2 regions of the Sorangium sp. So ce128 genome follow, and region 2 is predicted to be linked to the other one. Evidence: predicted binding sites of a transcription regulator. Region 2 holds the regulator's gene; the other holds the start of a gene.

Region 1 (7,715 bases), 4.0 Mb from region 2:
GGTCGCGGAAGCCGAAGCCGCCCGCGCTGTAGGACGTGAAGTTCGCGGTCGACGAGACCGGCGAGTACGGCGGGTCCAGGTACACGAAGTCGCCTTCTTGGGCGTGATCGAGCACGCGCTCGAAGTCGCGGACCTCGATCTCGACGCCCTGCAGCGCCGCCGAGCAGGCCCGCAGCTGGGGCGGGTTGCAGATGGACGGCTTGACGTAGCGGCCGAAAGGCACGTTGAACCGGCCGGCGCTGTTGACCCGGTAGAGCCCGTTGAACCCCGTCTTGTTCAGGAAGATGGTCCGCGCGGCGCGCTCGGGCAGCGTGAGCGAGGCGGGATCGACGTCGCGAACCTTGTAGTAGTGCGCCTCCTCGTAGGCGTGGCTGCCCAGCGCGGCGATCACCTCGTCGACCCGATCGCGCACCGCCCGGTAGCAGTCGATGAGCTCGGCGTTGACGTCCGTCAGCGTCGCGCGCTTCGGCTGCAGGCAGAAGAAGAGCGCGGCCCCCCCCATGAAGGGCTCGAAGTAGCGCCCGTAGGACGCGGGGAGGAGCGGCTGGAACTGCCGGAGCAGCTGGCCCTTGCCGCCCGCCCATTTGAGAAACGGGCGGGGCGTCACGGGCGCGTCGTCGTCGGGGTCGGTGACAAGGGCGGTGGTCATCGCGCAATACTGGACGCCAACCTACCAGGGCGCGCGATCGTCCTCAACCGCCGAAGGTCACCGCGAGCGAGCACCCTGGTCCGACGCGCCTCGCCGGTCCGCCCCCGACGCGCGGGTGCCCGGGGCCATGGGTCTCTCCAGGCTAGGTCGTTCTATGTCCATGCCGCGGCCCCGTCGGGCGGCGATGTGCCTTGAGGTCGACAGTGGATGTTGGCCTGATTCATTAGTGATTCCGATTGCTTGTAAGCATGCATGAGCGTGCGTGTCCCAGCTGGAGCGCTGCCCGGATCATGGCATGTCGCCGCTTGCACGATCGCCGAGCAGGGATAAGTTGAAGTCTCGACACGCGGGCTGGACAGCCGCTGGTGGAGCGGAGTTCTCCCGCATTCGCGCACCGCCGTGTCAGGCCATCTCGCCGGTGGACCTGCGCGGCGCGGCAGGGGCTCGCTCGGGCGCTGGGCGCGGGCGTCCCGCGCCGGGTGGCGGCTCCTCGAGGGGCCGCCATGCGTGGAAGCCGCCGTTGCTTCTCGACAGGAGGGATGCCGCCATGATGCTTGCCTTCGACCTCGATCGCGACGACGCCCCGCAGCAGCGCCGCCCCGGTCCTGCGGACGGACCGGGTTGTTTCGGTGAAGCCGCGGACTACCGTGCTCAGCGGATCCTGTACGCCGCCCGGGACTGGATCGGCGAGCAGGACGGCATCACCACCGACGGTCGCTCGCTCATCCTGCTGCACGCCCAGCGGACGCCGCCGGAGCGGCGCGAGGCGCTCGTGCGCTGCTTCGAGCGCGTGATCCTGCACGCCCCCCGGCCGGAGCTCGCCGCGCTCTCGGCGTCGCTGCGCCAGGCGGGGCTCTCCGTGGACGAGGACCTCTCGGTGATGGGCGCCCCGGCCGGCGAGGTGCGCGCCGCCGTGCAGGGGCTCAGCCGGTTTCGCACATTCCCGCCGGGCCTGCGCCTGTCCAGGGTGTCGCCGGACGACGACGAGGCGTCGATCCGCGCGATCCAGGAGCTTCAGGCCGAGAGCGGCCACGCGCCGCTCCCGGGGTGGTACCTGCGCGGCGGCGAGGGGCGCTCCTTGACGCTCGCGCTGCGCGACGGCGCGGGGGCGTTGATCGGCTGCGCCACCCTGTGCGTCATGACGCGGCCACAGCCTGCCGAGATCGGCGGGCGCGAGGCGCTCGCCCAGCTCGGGCTGCTGGGCGCCCCGCCGCTCTGGATCTCCGATGTGGGCGAGGCGCCCTCGTGGACGGCCATGCCGATCTGCACCTCTCTGCGCGAGGACCACCGCGGGCGGGGGCTCGGGGCCCCCCTGCAGGCCGCGGCGCTCCGGGAAGGGCACGATCGCTTCGGGATCCGGTGGTTCTACGCGCTCGTCAGGGCCGGCGACGAGATCGCCAAGCGCATGAACGCGCGTTGCGGGCTCGCCCTGCACCGCGCCGAAGGGTTCCTCGTCGCGTCGGCGGTGCCCCCCGAGAAGCCCCGGCGGCCGGCCGACGGCCGCCGCGGCTCAGGCTGACAGCACGGGCGCGAGGAGAAAGCGCCGCCGTCCTAGCCGAGGAGCCATGGGGCCGGCGCCTCGCCCGCGAGGCGCCGGCGGATCGTGTCGAGCGCGCGCTCGAAATAGCCGTCGCGCGCGACCACGAACTCATCGAGCCGCACGTCGCGCGGCTCGACCTTCACGGCGCCCGCGGCGTCCGGCGGCCGCCGCACGAGGCCGCTCGCGTGGGGCACCTCGCCTCGAACGAGGCGCAGCGCCGCGCCGAGCGGGAGCGACAGCAGCGCGGTCACCTCGCGCGGATCGGGACGCAGCTCCGCGAGCGCGTGTCGGGTCATCGCGAGCAGCACGTCCTGCAGCTCGCGATCGACGATGCCCGGCGCGTGATCGTCCTGGCTGCGGCGCGTGCCGAGCCGGACCACGTCGCGCGGCGCGAGCGGCAGGCCGATCTCCTCCTCCGCCTCGCGCAGCGCCCCCGCGAGATCCTCTCCGGCGCGGTAGTGCCCCGACACGGCGACCTCGAGCGCGCCGGGCCAGGTGTCCTTGTCGGAGCTGCGCTGCTGGAAGAGCACCCAGGGCTCCGCGGCGCTCTGGCCGCTGTCCGGCTCCAGGCCATCGGGCCCCCGCTCGAGGAGCACCCACACGTGAACGCTCCGGTGCCAGTCGCCGTCGCGGTGAACGAGCCTGCGCGCCTTGCGCACGCCGAGCGACCGGCCCCCGTCATCGAGGATGTCGAAGAGCTCCTCTTCGTCCTGCGCCGCCATGCGCTAGAGGGTAGCGCAACGTGAACGGAGCAGGACGTCTTCGCTGAGCTGCGTGCTCGCGCTCGTCAGATGACGCTGCGCTTCGCGCCGTGCTCGACGCACGAAATCAGACGGAAGCAGCAGGGAACGAGGCGAGGGAGGAGAAGTGGCGATCCCAGCGGGAATCGAACCCGCGTTACCGGCGTGAGAGGCCGATGTCCTAACCGCTAGACGATGGGACCTTGTTCTGTGGAGAAGACCGACAGCAGAGCTGAGCGGCCTGGCTGGGGGACAAGGATTCGAACCTTGATAGCAAGAGCCAGAATCTTGCGTCCTGCCGTTAGACGATCCCCCAAGGGGTCAGCGCCGTGTTCATCAGCGCCACGGGCCGCGGAATCTACTCGGGCTGCCTGGATTGTCAAGCGACCAAAATCGGACCCGCCAAAGAAAAATGCCCGCCGCCAAAAATCGCCCATATTTCGCGTGGTTCTGGCGCTTCGCGGGTTGAGCAAGGCCTCCCCCTGCTCAACCCTTCGCTCAACCCGCTCCGTCCTCGTTGCATGCCGTCCGTTGTCGTCGCTCGTCGCTCGTCGCTCGTCGCTCGTCGCGCTGCTGTCGCCGCGCTCTCGCCATGATCCGTCCAGATTGTTTCCGCGCTGTCGGAGGGGGCTCGTCCCTGAGGAGGCTCCACGATGTCGCGACCGCGCCCTCGCCGTCGCTTCTCCAGACATCTCGGCTTCGCCGCTCGGGACTCTCGGCCCCCGGAAAAGTCGCGGCTCCCTGCTGCGTGCCCTTGACGCGCCGGGTGACTGATTTACTTTCGCCCGCGGTTTAGCCACCGGCCTAGGAGAGTGCCAAGACACTGAGATCTCGGGCACTTAGCTCTCGTCGCGCGGGCGGAACGCCCCAGCGGGGGGGCGAACGGGACCTCCGGCGAGCCGATGGTCAGTCAACAAGCCGAGGACGAGGGAGCCAGCATGAAAATCAGGCCGCTGCAGGATCGGATTGTCGTCAAGCGCGTCGAGAGCGAGACGAAGACCAAGGGGGGCATCATCATCCCCGACGCCGCGAAGGAGAAGCCGATCGAGGGGCGCGTCGTCGCGGTGGGCAACGGCAAGGTCCTGAAGGACGGCAAGGTTCGCCCGCTCGATGTGAAGGTCGGGGACAAGGTGCTGTTCGGCAAGTACAGCGGCACCGAGGTGAAGCTCGACGGCGAGGAGCACGTGCTCATCCGCGAGGACGACGTGCTCGCCGTGACCGAGTCCGCCGCGACGTGAACCAGGTCCGAGGCAACCGAACGCAAGCGTTCGTACACGCGGCCGCGCGGCCGCGAGGGGATTGATAGATGGCTGCGAAGCAGATCGTTTTTAGCCGCGGCGCCCGCGCCGCGATCCTCAAGGGCGTGAACACGCTCGCCGATGCGGTCAAGGTGACCCTCGGGCCGAAGGGGCGGAACGTCGTCATCGAGAAGAGCTGGGGCTCCCCGGTCGTGACGAAGGACGGCGTCACGGTCGCCAAGGAGGTCGAGCTCGCCGGCAAGCTCGAGAACATGGGCGCCCAGATGGTGCGCGAGGTCGCCTCGAAGACCAGCGACAAGGCCGGCGACGGCACGACGACGGCGACGGTGCTGGCGCAGGCGATCTTCGGCGAGGGCCTCAAGCTCGTCGAGGCCGGCCACAACCCGATGGATCTGAAGCGCGGCATCGACGCGGCGGTCGCGAAGGTCATCGAGGCCGTGCAGAAGGCCGCCAAGCCGACCAAGGACAAGGACCAGATCGCCCAGGTCGCCACGGTCAGCGCCAACGGCGACAAGGAGATCGGCCAGATCCTCGCCGACGCCATGGAGAAGGTCGGCAAGGAGGGCGTGATCACGGTCGAGGAGAACAAGCGCATGACGACGGAGCTCGAGACCGTCGACGGCATGCAGTTCGACCGCGGCTACCTCTCGCCCTACTTCGTGACCGACCCCGAGAAGATGACCGCGGTGCTCACGAACCCGCTCATCCTCGTGCACGAGAAGAAGATCTCGGCCATGGCCGACCTCCTGCCGCTGCTCGAGCAGGTGGTGAAGCAGGGGCGCGAGCTGCTCATCCTCTCCGAGGACATCGAGGGTGAGGCGCTCGCCACGCTCGTCGTGAACAAGCTGCGCGGCACGATCAAGGTCGCCGCCGTGAAGGCGCCCGGCTTCGGCGATCGCCGCAAGGACATGCTGAAGGACATCGCCATCCTCACGGGCGCGACGCCGTTCATGGAGGACCTCGGCCAGAAGCTCGAGAGCGCCACGGTGCGCGACCTCGGGACGGCCAAGCGGGTCGAGATCGACAAGGACAACACGGTCATCGTCGACGGCCAGGGCGACAAGGGCGCCATCAAGGGCCGCATCGAGGCGATCCGCAAGCAGATCGCGGACACGACGAGCGACTACGATCGCGAGAAGCTCCAGGAGCGGCTCGCGAAGCTCGCCGGCGGCGTCGCGGTGGTGAAGGTCGGCGCGGCGACCGAGACCGAGATGAAGGAGAAGAAGGCGCGCGTCGAGGACGCGCTGCACGCGACCCGCGCCGCCGTCGAGGAAGGCATCGTGGTCGGCGGCGGCGTGGCCCTCTTCCGGGCTGCCGCCTCGCTGGAGTCGCTCAAGTTCAACGACGAGCGCGACGTCGGCGTGCGGCTCGTGCGCCGCGCCGTCGAGGCGCCGCTCCGCCAGATCGCCCAGAACGCGGGGGTCGACGGGACGGTGGTCGCGGAGAAGGTCCGGTCGGGCGCGCCGACGTTCGGCTACAACGCCGCGACCGACTCGTACGAGGACCTGCTCGCCGGAGGCGTCATCGATCCGGCCAAGGTCGTGCGGCACGCGCTCTCCAACGCGGCCAGCGTCGCCGCGCTGATGCTCACGACCGAGGCCCTCGTCGCCGAGAAGCCCAAGAAGGAGAAGGCCGCGGCCGGCGGGGCTCCCGGCGGCATGGGCGGCATGGGCGGCATGGGGGGTATGGGCGGCATGGGCGGCATGGGCGGCATGGGCGACTTCGACATGGGTTGATCGCCTGTCCGCGCCGCTCTCGGGCTGCCGCCGCCTCCGTGCGGCGCCGGCCCGCCGAGCGCGCTGCCCCGACGAAGCGGGCCGAGGGGTCCTCCAAAGCATGCTGGCTTGGGGGGCCCCTCGCGTTTTGTGAGCGCCAGCGCTCTTGCCCGGGTTTTTGACCCGCGGTCACGTGGGGCGCTAGACTCCCGGGCAATGTCGGAGTCGTCGTTCGCCCGCTATGGCCGCGAGTATGTGCCGGGCGACGTGCTCTTTCGTGAGGGTGACTCCGGCGACGTCATGTTCGTCATCCAGTCGGGCGCCGTGCGGATCACGAAGTCGGTTGCCGGCGAGGACAAGGTGCTCGCGGTGTTCGGGCCCGGCGAGTTCGTCGGCGAGATGGCGATCTTGAACGGCAAGCCCCGGAACGCGACGGCCACCGTGAGCGAGCCGTCCCGCTGCCTCGTGATCGACGCGCGGAAGCTGGAGGTCATGCTGCAGCGCGACGTCGAGATAGCGCTCCGTCTCCTCAAGAAGCTGGCGAAGCGGCTCGACGCGGCGAACTCGCTCGTCGAGATCCTCATGCACCGTGACCCGAAGGCGCGCGTGATGCTGGCGCTCGCGCGCCACGCCGAGGCCTTCGGGGAGGAGACGCCTGAAGGCATACGCGTCCGCTCCTCTCCCGAGGACATCGCGCGCGAGGTCGACGTCGAGCAAGAGACGGTGGACGAGGTGATGAAGCGGCTCCGCCGGCTGAAGCTCCTCTCGTACGGGCCGCCTGGACCCGCGGCGATCATGGTGACCGACATGCGCAGGTTCCGGGATTTCATCGAGTTCCTGGACATGCCGCAGAAGTTCGGCGGAGAGAGCTGAACCAGTGGAGCTGCGTGTCATCGGCTGCCACGGCGGGGAGACCCCCAGGCATCGCACGTGCGCGTTCGTCGTGGACGACATCCTCGCGATCGACGCCGGCTCGCTGACCAGCGGGCTCGAGGTGAAGGACCAGGCGCGCATCGAGGCGTGCCTGGTGAGCCACGCGCACCTCGATCACATCCGCGACCTGGCCACGATCGCGGACAACCGTTGCCAGCTCGGGTGCCCGCCGCTCGTGATCGCGGGCACGCGCGAGACGCTGCGCACGCTCAAGAAGCACTTCTTCAACAACGTGCTCTGGCCCGATTTCGCGGTGATCCCGAGCGCCGGGCAGCCGACCATCCAGTACCTCGAGCTCAAGCCGGAGCGCCCCACGCCGGTCGCCGGGCGGCTCGTGCGCGCGGTCCACGTGACGCACACGATCGACGCATCGGCGTTCGTGATCGAAGGGGACGGCGGCGCGATCGCGTACAGCGGCGACACCGGGCCCACGGAGCGGCTGTGGGAGGTGCTGAACCAGCAGCAGGACCTCCGCGCGCTGCTGATGGAGGTCAGCTTCCCCAACCGGGAGCAGCGCCTCGCCACCGTGAGCGGCCACCACACGCCGCAGACGCTCGCCCTCGAGCTCCAGAAGTTCCGCGCGCCGAGGGATCTGCCGACGATGCTCTACCACATCAAGCCGGTCTTCCAGGCCGAGGTAGAGCGAGAGTGCGCCGCGCTGAAGGGGCTGAACCTGGAGGTCCTTCAGCTCATGGATCACTTCGTCCTGTAGCCGACGCATCGGCGCGGGGCGTCCGCGGCGTCGTGCGCGCGCGGGTGATGGTGGCGCTGCGCTCGACGCGATCGTCGCGCCGAGCTGCCCGGCCCGAGGGGGATCGCTCGCTGCTCCGGGCGAGAGCGCACCGCGCAGGAGGTGAGGCCTGCGCGGCGTCGGTGTCG
Region 2 (7,829 bases):
AGGTCACGTCGAAGCCGTACTTCGCGGCGATCTCTTCCTGGAGCGCCTCGATCCGCGGCTCCTCGAACTCGATGATCTTCCCGCAGTTGACGCAGATCAGGTGGTCGTGGTGCGTGCTGGCGTCGTCCGCCAGCTCGTAGCGGCTAAGGCCGTCCCCGAACCGGCGCTCGGAGGCCACGCCGCACTCCGCGAGCAGCTTGAGCGTGCGGTACACCGTCGCATACCCGATGCCTCGGTCGTGCGCGCGCACCTCCGCGAGCAGGTCCTCGATGGTCATGTGCGGGGCGCCGGAGAAGAACGTGTCGACGATCAGCCGGCGCTGCGCCGTCGATCTCAGCCCCTTCTTCGCCATGTACGCCTGGAGGCGAGCGCGGAGCCGGTCGAGGGCAATTTGGTCCACGTGGCTGGCGCCGCTCCCCTCTCTCTCCATGACGGCCATGGCAAGTTTATCCCGTTCGCGGCGAACCGCGTCAAGGCCGGTGACCGAACCTACGTGGCGCGACCTCGCCGATGCTGCCCGTGCCCCGCTCGTCGGCGCTACTCGCCCACCTGCGCCATGTAGCTGATCTGAGCCGCCGAACCCCCGAGGGGGCTGAGCAGCGTGATGGGCGGCGCGACCAGGCCGGCCGCCGCCGTGTTGTCGATGACGACGTAGTAGAGGCCCGGGCGCAGCGCGTAGCGGCGGGTCTCGATGATCCCGGGCTGGAGAGGGCCGCCTGCCTGCACCGGGCCTGGCGGGGGTCCGAGCGGCTTGCCGGTCTGGTACGCCTCGCGCCAGGCGTCGCCGGTGGGCTTGTCGACGATCATGAGGTCCACGGGCGCGCCCTGCGCGCTGACCTTGAGGTAGAGCGCCTGGTCCGAGTCGGCGACCTCGAACGGCCCGAGGTAGTCGCGCTGGTTCGCGTACACCTCGACGGTCTCGTTCGCGAACGTGTACCGCTCCTCGTCCTCCGCCTCGAACGGGTGGTGCGGTCGCTGGGGCGGCATGAGGATCCCCAGCGTGAAGTCCTTCCCGGTCTCCTCGTTGTAGAGGACGGTGAACCCGCGGGTCAGCTCGCCAGCGACGATCTGGTTGCCGAGCAGGTTGGCGAGCCCTCCGAACGGCGGGACGTTGGCCATCACGTCGATGACCGGGTTCTCGACGTAGCCCAGCTGGAAGCTCGGGCCTTGCACGATCCGGTTCAGCCGTCCCCACACGTAGACGTTATCGTCCGCGAGCTGGAAGTCGGGTCGGTACTCGACGGACGTCGTGAGCGAGAAGCCCACCCGCTTGGCCGGCTGCATGTAGCCGTAGCCCGTGCCGGCGATGTGGACGGTGATCGTCTGGGCCGCGTCGTTGACGTCGTACGAGCACTGCATCGGGAAGAACCGCCCCATGGACGCCGATCTGTCCTGCAGGCGCAGCGAGACCCCGCTCTTCAGCATCTCGGGGCAGATCTTGCTGGCGCCGAAGTTCGAGAACAGGAACCAGCGCAGGGCGGGGCTCGCGTTCACGGGACCGCTGACGCAGGGGCAGCCGACGAACGTGAACGACAGCGCGACAGCGGCGAGCGCCAGCGCGGCGGACGCGCGGGAGAGCGGGGGTCTTCGTGCGGGCACGCGGGCTAACATAGCGGGTCGACCTCGGAGGGAGAGCGGGTTTGCGCGCGGGAGGACGGCCCCTCCCGGATCAGCGCACGAGATGCCATTGGACGCCGGGGGTCACCTCGAGATGCAGGTGATTTTTGTGCGCCCGGTCGTAGTTGGGCGTGAGGATCGACGTGAAGATGTGCTGGTCCATGGCCTCGCACACGATGGATCGCAGCTCTCGCGCTGCCGCGTCCGCTGGAGGGCCGCTGCCCGCCCCCTTGCCGGCCCCGCGGGGCCGGCCGGTCGGGCCGGCGCTCTCGCCGCAGACCGGCGCGCCGCGCCTGCCGACGAAGTCGCGCTCCACATCGAGCCAATCCTCCGCGAACCCGCCGCCGACGCGCTCCTTGATGAACCTGTAGGGGTCGATCGCGAGCCCGCCGGGGTGCCTCGTGGCGAGCCTGCCCTCGGGCCACATCCTGGCCGGAGGCCGCCAGGCCGAGAACATCAGCACCTCGTCGACGTCGTGCGCGCGGAGGATCCGGCTGAAGTCCGAGAGCGCGAGCGCGAGGCGGCAGTCGAAGACGTCGTGCGGGTTTCCCGCGCGTTGATGGGCCGGCAGCGCCGTCCGGTAGAGGACCCCGCCGACCCCCTGCATCAGCCGCACCGGAGCGAGCACGCCCGGCGCGCGCTGCACCGGCTGGAACGCGATCTTCCGCTGCGTGAGCGCCGCACGGCATTGCTCCGCGCTCATGGCCGCGTAGCGCGCCGACGGGTGCTTCGCCCAGTCCTGGTGGTACCTGACCTTCGGCTTGCCCTGCGCGCTCGGCGCGGCGGCGAGGGGGCCGAGCGCGAGGGCGAGCGCGCAGGCAGCGGCGGCGTGGCGTGCGGGCGGCATCGTTGCGGTACATCCTCGTGCGAAGCAAGGCAGGCCGACCCTCTCGGGGGCCAAGTGACCACGTGCACGTGGCCGAGTAGCCGACCGCGCCGCCATCCGGTGGAGCGGGCCCCCCGTGCGCGGGGTGGCGGCTGCCGATCCTACCGCGACATTTGACCGGGCCGCGCGATCCCCTCAAAATGGGTCGCATGCGCGTCCGTGGGTCAAGCGCCCGCACGCGCAGCTTGACGTACGGGAGCGAAGGTCCGGCCCGCATGGCTTCCCGGTCCGGGCGGTCCCTGGTCCAGGTAGCCACGGCGGTGCGCTTGTACGCTGCATGCAACTGACATGAGTGATCTTTCCAACCGAGCTCGAAAGATCCTTTTCGCCGCGGTCACCGAGTTCATCGCAACGGGCGACCCAGTTGGCAGCAGGACGCTCGCCCGGAAGTACGGGCTGGATCTCTCGGCTGCTTCGATCCGCAACGTGCTCGCTGACCTCGAGGAGGCCGGGTACCTCCACCAGCCGCACACCTCGGCCGGGCGGATCCCGACCGATCGCGCGCTCCGGCTGTTCATCGACGCGCTCGTCGAGCTCCGGTCGCTGTCCCCCGAGCAGCAGGCCGAGCTGAGCGCGAGGTTCACCGAGATCTACGCGGGGGCGAGCGATCCGCTCCGCGAGACCGGGCGCTACCTCTCGGAGCTGTCCGGCGCCGCGGCGGTCGTCGCGGCGCCGCGGGCGGAGCTCCGCGCCCTCGCCCAGCTGCGCTTCATCCCGACCAAGCCCGGGCAGCTGCTCGCGGTGCTCGTCTTCGCCGACGGCTCGGTCGCGAACCGCTTCATCTCGGCCGACGAGGCGATCAACGAGAGCGAGCTCACCCGGATCCACAACCTGCTCACCGACGTCATCGAGGGGCGCACCCTGGGCGAGATCCGGGACCTGTTCGCCCGCCGCCTCGCGGACGAGCGCCTCCAGATCGACGCGCTGAGGCGCCGCGCCTTCGAGCTCGGCAGCAAGGCGACGGCCGACGTGACCCGGCGGAGCGAGGTCGTCATCGAGGGGCAGAACCGCCTGATCGATCTGCCTGAGTACGCCGACGTCGACCGGCTCAAGAAGCTGATGAAGGCGCTCGAGGAGCGCGAGGAGCTCGTCGATCTGCTCGACCGGACGCTCGCCGCCGGCGCGGGTGAGGTCACCGTGTTCGTCGGCAGCGAGGCGGGCGACCTTGGCGGAGGCCAGCTCAGCCTCGTCGCCGCGCCGTACATGGAGAACGGCCGCGTCGCCGGGACCGTGGGCGTGCTCGGCCCGACGCGGATGGACTACGCGAAGGTCATGCCGCTGGTCGACGCCACGGCCGCGGCGATGACCGAGGTCCGCGGCAAGGTCAAATAGCGCCCTTCCGCTGCGGCTCGCGGAGCCGATCGAGCACGTCGTCGAAGTCCGGGGGCGGCGGCGCCTGGAAGCGCATCGGCCGGTCGTCGGCCGGGTGGTTGAAGCCGAGCTCGGCCGCGTGGAGCATCAGCCGCGCGGCCGGGACCCTCGTCCCTCGGTAATTCCGCACGTAGACGGTCTCGCCGACGAGCGGGTGCCCGGCCTCCGCGAGGTGGATGCGGATCTGGTGCGTGCGTCCCGTCTCGAGCCGGCACGCGACCAGCGTCACGCCCCCGGCGCCGGCCCCCTCCTGCGGCCCTCGGAGCACCTCGATCGGCTCGACGTGTGTCACCGCGAGCTGCCCCTCGCGCCGCCCCTCTCGCGCCGAGCCGCGCAGCCCGTCGCCCCGATCCTCGACGAGGTAGCTGCGGTAGGTGCCCCGCGGGACGGCGCCGTGCGCGAGCGCCAGGTACTGCCGGTGCATCGCGCGGACGCGGAGCTGCTGCGCGAGGTGCTTCTTCGCGGCGAGCGTCCGCGCGAAGACCAGCAGCCCGCTCGTCCCCTTGTCGAGGCGCTGCACCACGCCGAGCGGCGCGCGCCCGCGCAGGCGGTCGCGCCTGGCCAGCACCTCGCGCACCAGCGCGTCGAGGGTCGCGGCCTGCTCCGCGGGGGCCTCGTCGCCGTACGGGATGGTGCTCACCCCGGCGGGCTTGTTCACCACGACGACGCTCGCGTCCGCGTAGACCACGAGCTCGCCCTCGAGCTTGCGCCGCCGCACGGTTTCGGGCCTCGGCGCGTGCAGGCGGACCTCGATCAGCTCCCCGCCGAGCACCCGCCGACGGGCGCTCGTCGCCACCGCGCTCCCGACCAGCACCTTGCCGGTCTCGATCAACCGGCGCGCGTCGGACCACGAGACCGCGGCCAGCGCACGGACGGCCCCGTCCAGCGGGCGCCGATCCAGCTCGGCGGGCACCGTCCAGCGGCCATCCTGCGGAGGTCGTACCTGGGCGGCCGGGTGGACCCCGGTCGTTTCGGCGGATTTGTCTTCGTGGCTCGGCGGAGTGGCGGGTCGGAGCGGACGCATGTAGAGCTCACCGGGGCGCCTCGGCTCCGCCCACCAGCGTGGGACCGGGCTCTACCGGCGCGGAAAAACGCACATCCGCGGGGCCCGCGGGGCGAAATACACCGCGAATGTTGACACATCGCGCGACCGGGGCCGAAGATATCCAGAGCCGTCATCGCTTTCTCGCCATCTGAGAGGAGACCCGTTCGTGGCCAGCACCCTTCTCGCCGTAGACGACAGCGTGACCATGCGCAAAGTGCTCGAAATCACCTTTGCGGGTCAGGATTTCCGCGTCGTGACGGCGAGCAGCGCCGACGCTGCGCTGCAGAAGCTCAAGAGCGATAAACCCGACCTGGTGATCGCCGATGTCACGCTCGAGCCGAAGAACGGCTACGAGCTGTGCAAGGCGATCAAGCAGGCCTCACCGGCGACGCCCGTCCTGATCCTGTCGTCCAAGCAAAACCCGTTCGACCCCGCAAAGGGATCGGGCGCGCAAGCGGACGATCACATGGACAAGCCGTTCGACACCCAGCAGATGATCGACAAGGTCAAGAAGCTGCTGGCGTCGCGCGGCGAAGCGAAGCCCGCCGCTGCAGCGGCGCCTGCTGCCGCGGCGCCTGCGCCCGCGCGCTCTCCTGCGGCGCAGCCCGCCGCGCAGCCCGCGGCCGCCGCGCAGCAGGCGGCAGCGAGCCCGCTCCAGCGCGCGAAGACCCTCATCTACACGCCCAACGCGCCGGCCACGAGCGCTGCGCCGGCCCAGGCCTCGGTCAAGACGGCGCCGGGCGGCTCGGCGAACGTGCCGGTCACGACGACGATGGCCTTCTCGCCGACGCCGGTGTCCGGCGTGCCGAAGACCGCGACGGGGCCTGCAGCCGTCGCCGCGACCGCCTCCGCGCAGGTCAACGGCCAGATGGCGAGCAAGCTCGAGGGCCTCGGCCTCACCTCCGATCAGGTGGAGGCCGTGATGGCGCTGTCCCGCGACGTCGTGGAGCGCGTCGTGTGGGAGGTCGTGCCGGTGCTCGCCGAGACGATCATCAAGGAAGAGATCGCGCGCCTGACGAAGTAGGCGCCCACCGCGGCCGCTGCCTGGCCGCGGGGGTCGACCCGCCCCTGCTCCTGTCGCGCCGGCCAGGCACGCGAACGGGGCGGGGCGCCTTCCTGGGCGCGTGAGGCCCACCGATCCATCTACGGTACGGCGCTCCTCGCGCCGCGGCGTCGCTCGCGGGGCGCGCGCGGTCGGGATCGCAGCGCGGGCGCATGCGACCGCTGCTTTGCCCGGCGACCTGGAGTTGCTACGCCAGGGCCGCGCCTCGTTCCGCGGTTGGCGCAGCCATGAACGACACACACGACAAACGCAGCGGTGCGACCGCGGACGCCCGCGACGGGACGGCCGCGGGCGATCTGGAGAGCCCGAACGCTCCTGAGCCACGCGCGCCTTCCGCTGGCGACGGAGCGGCGGGGAGCGACGACATGGTCGGGATGGCCGGGGTCGCGGCCGACGCCGAGGAGGCTCGCCTCGTGCCGCAGGGCAACCCGCTCCGCTGGCGCGGCGCTGCCGTGTCCGCCGCGGGCGCCCTCCTCACGTTCGTCGTGATGGCGCTCGCGCCTCAGCTGCGCTGGGGGGTCCCGATCGGCGCGCTCGGCGTCGTCATCGCGGCGATCGGTCTGCTCGATCTGCTCGGCACGTTCGACGATCCCCCCGAGCGCGTCGCCATGCGCGTCGGGATCCGCGACCTCCTCGGCCCGCTCGCGCTGCTCGGGGGTGGGCTCGTCGCGCTCTTCGTCCTGATCACGCTGAGCGTCGCGGGCTTCTTCTCGCCGAGCCCCCTCTCGTCGGACGGCGCGCCGACGCTGCTCTCGCTGGCGGTGCCCGCCATCGCCGTCCCTGCCGCGTTTCTCACGGCGGTCATCGGCGCGTTCCGGTTCGGCGAGCGCCTCGGCCCCTGCCGCGTCGACGAGGCGGGAGCTCCGCGCCCCCTCGGCCGGCGGCACGGCTTCTGGCTCGTCGCCGTCGTCACGCTGCTCTACCTGCCCATGCTCGGGAGCCACTCGCTCACCGATCCCTGGGAGACGCACTACGGCGAGGTCGCGCGCGAGATCCTGGCCAGGAACGACTGGATCTCCCTCTGGTGGGCGCAGGACGGCTGGTTCTGGTCGAAGCCGGTGCTCGACTTCTGGATGCAGGCGCTCGCGATGGCCGCGTTCGGCGTCCGCTACCGCTCGGGCGAGATGCTCTCGGCGGCCGCCGAGGGGCGCACCCCGTGGCCCGAGTGGGCCGTCAGGCTCCCCGTCTTCGCGCTGACGCTCATCGCCGTCTATCTCCTCTACAAGGCCGTCTCGCGGATCTTCAGCCGCCGCGCGGGGCTGCTCGCGGGGCTCGTCCTCGCCACGATGCCGCAGTGGTTCCTGGTCTCTCACCAGACCATGACCGACATGCCGTTCGTCGCGACGATGGCCGCGGCGATGGCGCTCCTCCTGCTCGGCATCCACACCGACGACGCGGAGGAGGCGCGCGTCTACGAGGTAGATCTCGGCCCGCTCAAGGTGGGCCTCTCGGCCTATCACCTCGTGCTGGGGGCGATCCTGGCCTGCGCGCTGCCGCAGATCCTCTACCTGCTCTCGCGTCACCTCGAGATCGGCCTTTCGCCCTTCGGCCTCCACTTCCGCGGCGACGTCTTCAGCTCGGGCTCACCGGGCAACTGCGGTCTCCCTGGCAACGAGGCCTGCCGGTCGGTGCTCCCCGTGCTCCCCGGCCTTCAGCCTGCTCTCCAGGCGCTCGTCTGGGTGCAGACGCTCGGGATCGTCCTGTACGCCAGCTGGGGCGAGCGGCGCGTCCAGCGGCTCCTCTTCCTCTCGGCGTGGTTCTTCGCCGCCCTGTCCACGATGGCCAAGGGGCCGGCCGGCTTCGGGCTCCCGGTGCTCTGCGCGCTCGGCTACGTCGTCGTCTCCCGC

Evidence for each region. Region 2 encodes HrcA, which represses chaperone genes, less so after heat shock. Its sites were predicted from a motif close to GNTAGCACTCNCCNNNGGNGAGTGCTANC; they were not measured.
Region 1: groES (co-chaperone GroES) is a predicted target of HrcA. The motif match lies at 3,721-3,749, and genes of this name have one in related genera.

Annotation. Positions count from the first base shown of each region.
Region 1 covers NZ_CP150313.1:4,051,327-4,059,041, forward strand. The annotation lists gene WME82_RS15595 (DNA adenine methylase) at 1-649, opposite strand, end outside; gene WME82_RS15600 (hypothetical protein) at 1,197-2,168, shown strand; gene WME82_RS15605 (NUDIX hydrolase) at 2,201-2,911, opposite strand; tRNA gene WME82_RS15610 (tRNA-Glu) at 3,058-3,132, opposite strand; tRNA gene WME82_RS15615 (tRNA-Gln) at 3,172-3,245, opposite strand; gene groES (co-chaperone GroES) at 3,868-4,167, shown strand; gene groL (chaperonin GroEL) at 4,236-5,924, shown strand; gene WME82_RS15630 (Crp/Fnr family transcriptional regulator) at 6,120-6,776, shown strand; gene WME82_RS15635 (MBL fold metallo-hydrolase) at 6,781-7,548, shown strand.
Region 2 covers NZ_CP150313.1:12,287-20,115, forward strand. The annotation lists gene WME82_RS00035 (Fur family transcriptional regulator) at 1-439, opposite strand, end outside; gene WME82_RS00040 (hypothetical protein) at 538-1,599, opposite strand; gene WME82_RS00045 (hypothetical protein) at 1,670-2,464, opposite strand; gene hrcA (heat-inducible transcriptional repressor HrcA) at 2,792-3,835, shown strand; gene WME82_RS00055 (RluA family pseudouridine synthase) at 3,828-4,787, opposite strand; gene WME82_RS00060 (response regulator transcription factor) at 5,086-5,943, shown strand; gene WME82_RS00065 (ArnT family glycosyltransferase) at 6,210-7,829, shown strand, end outside.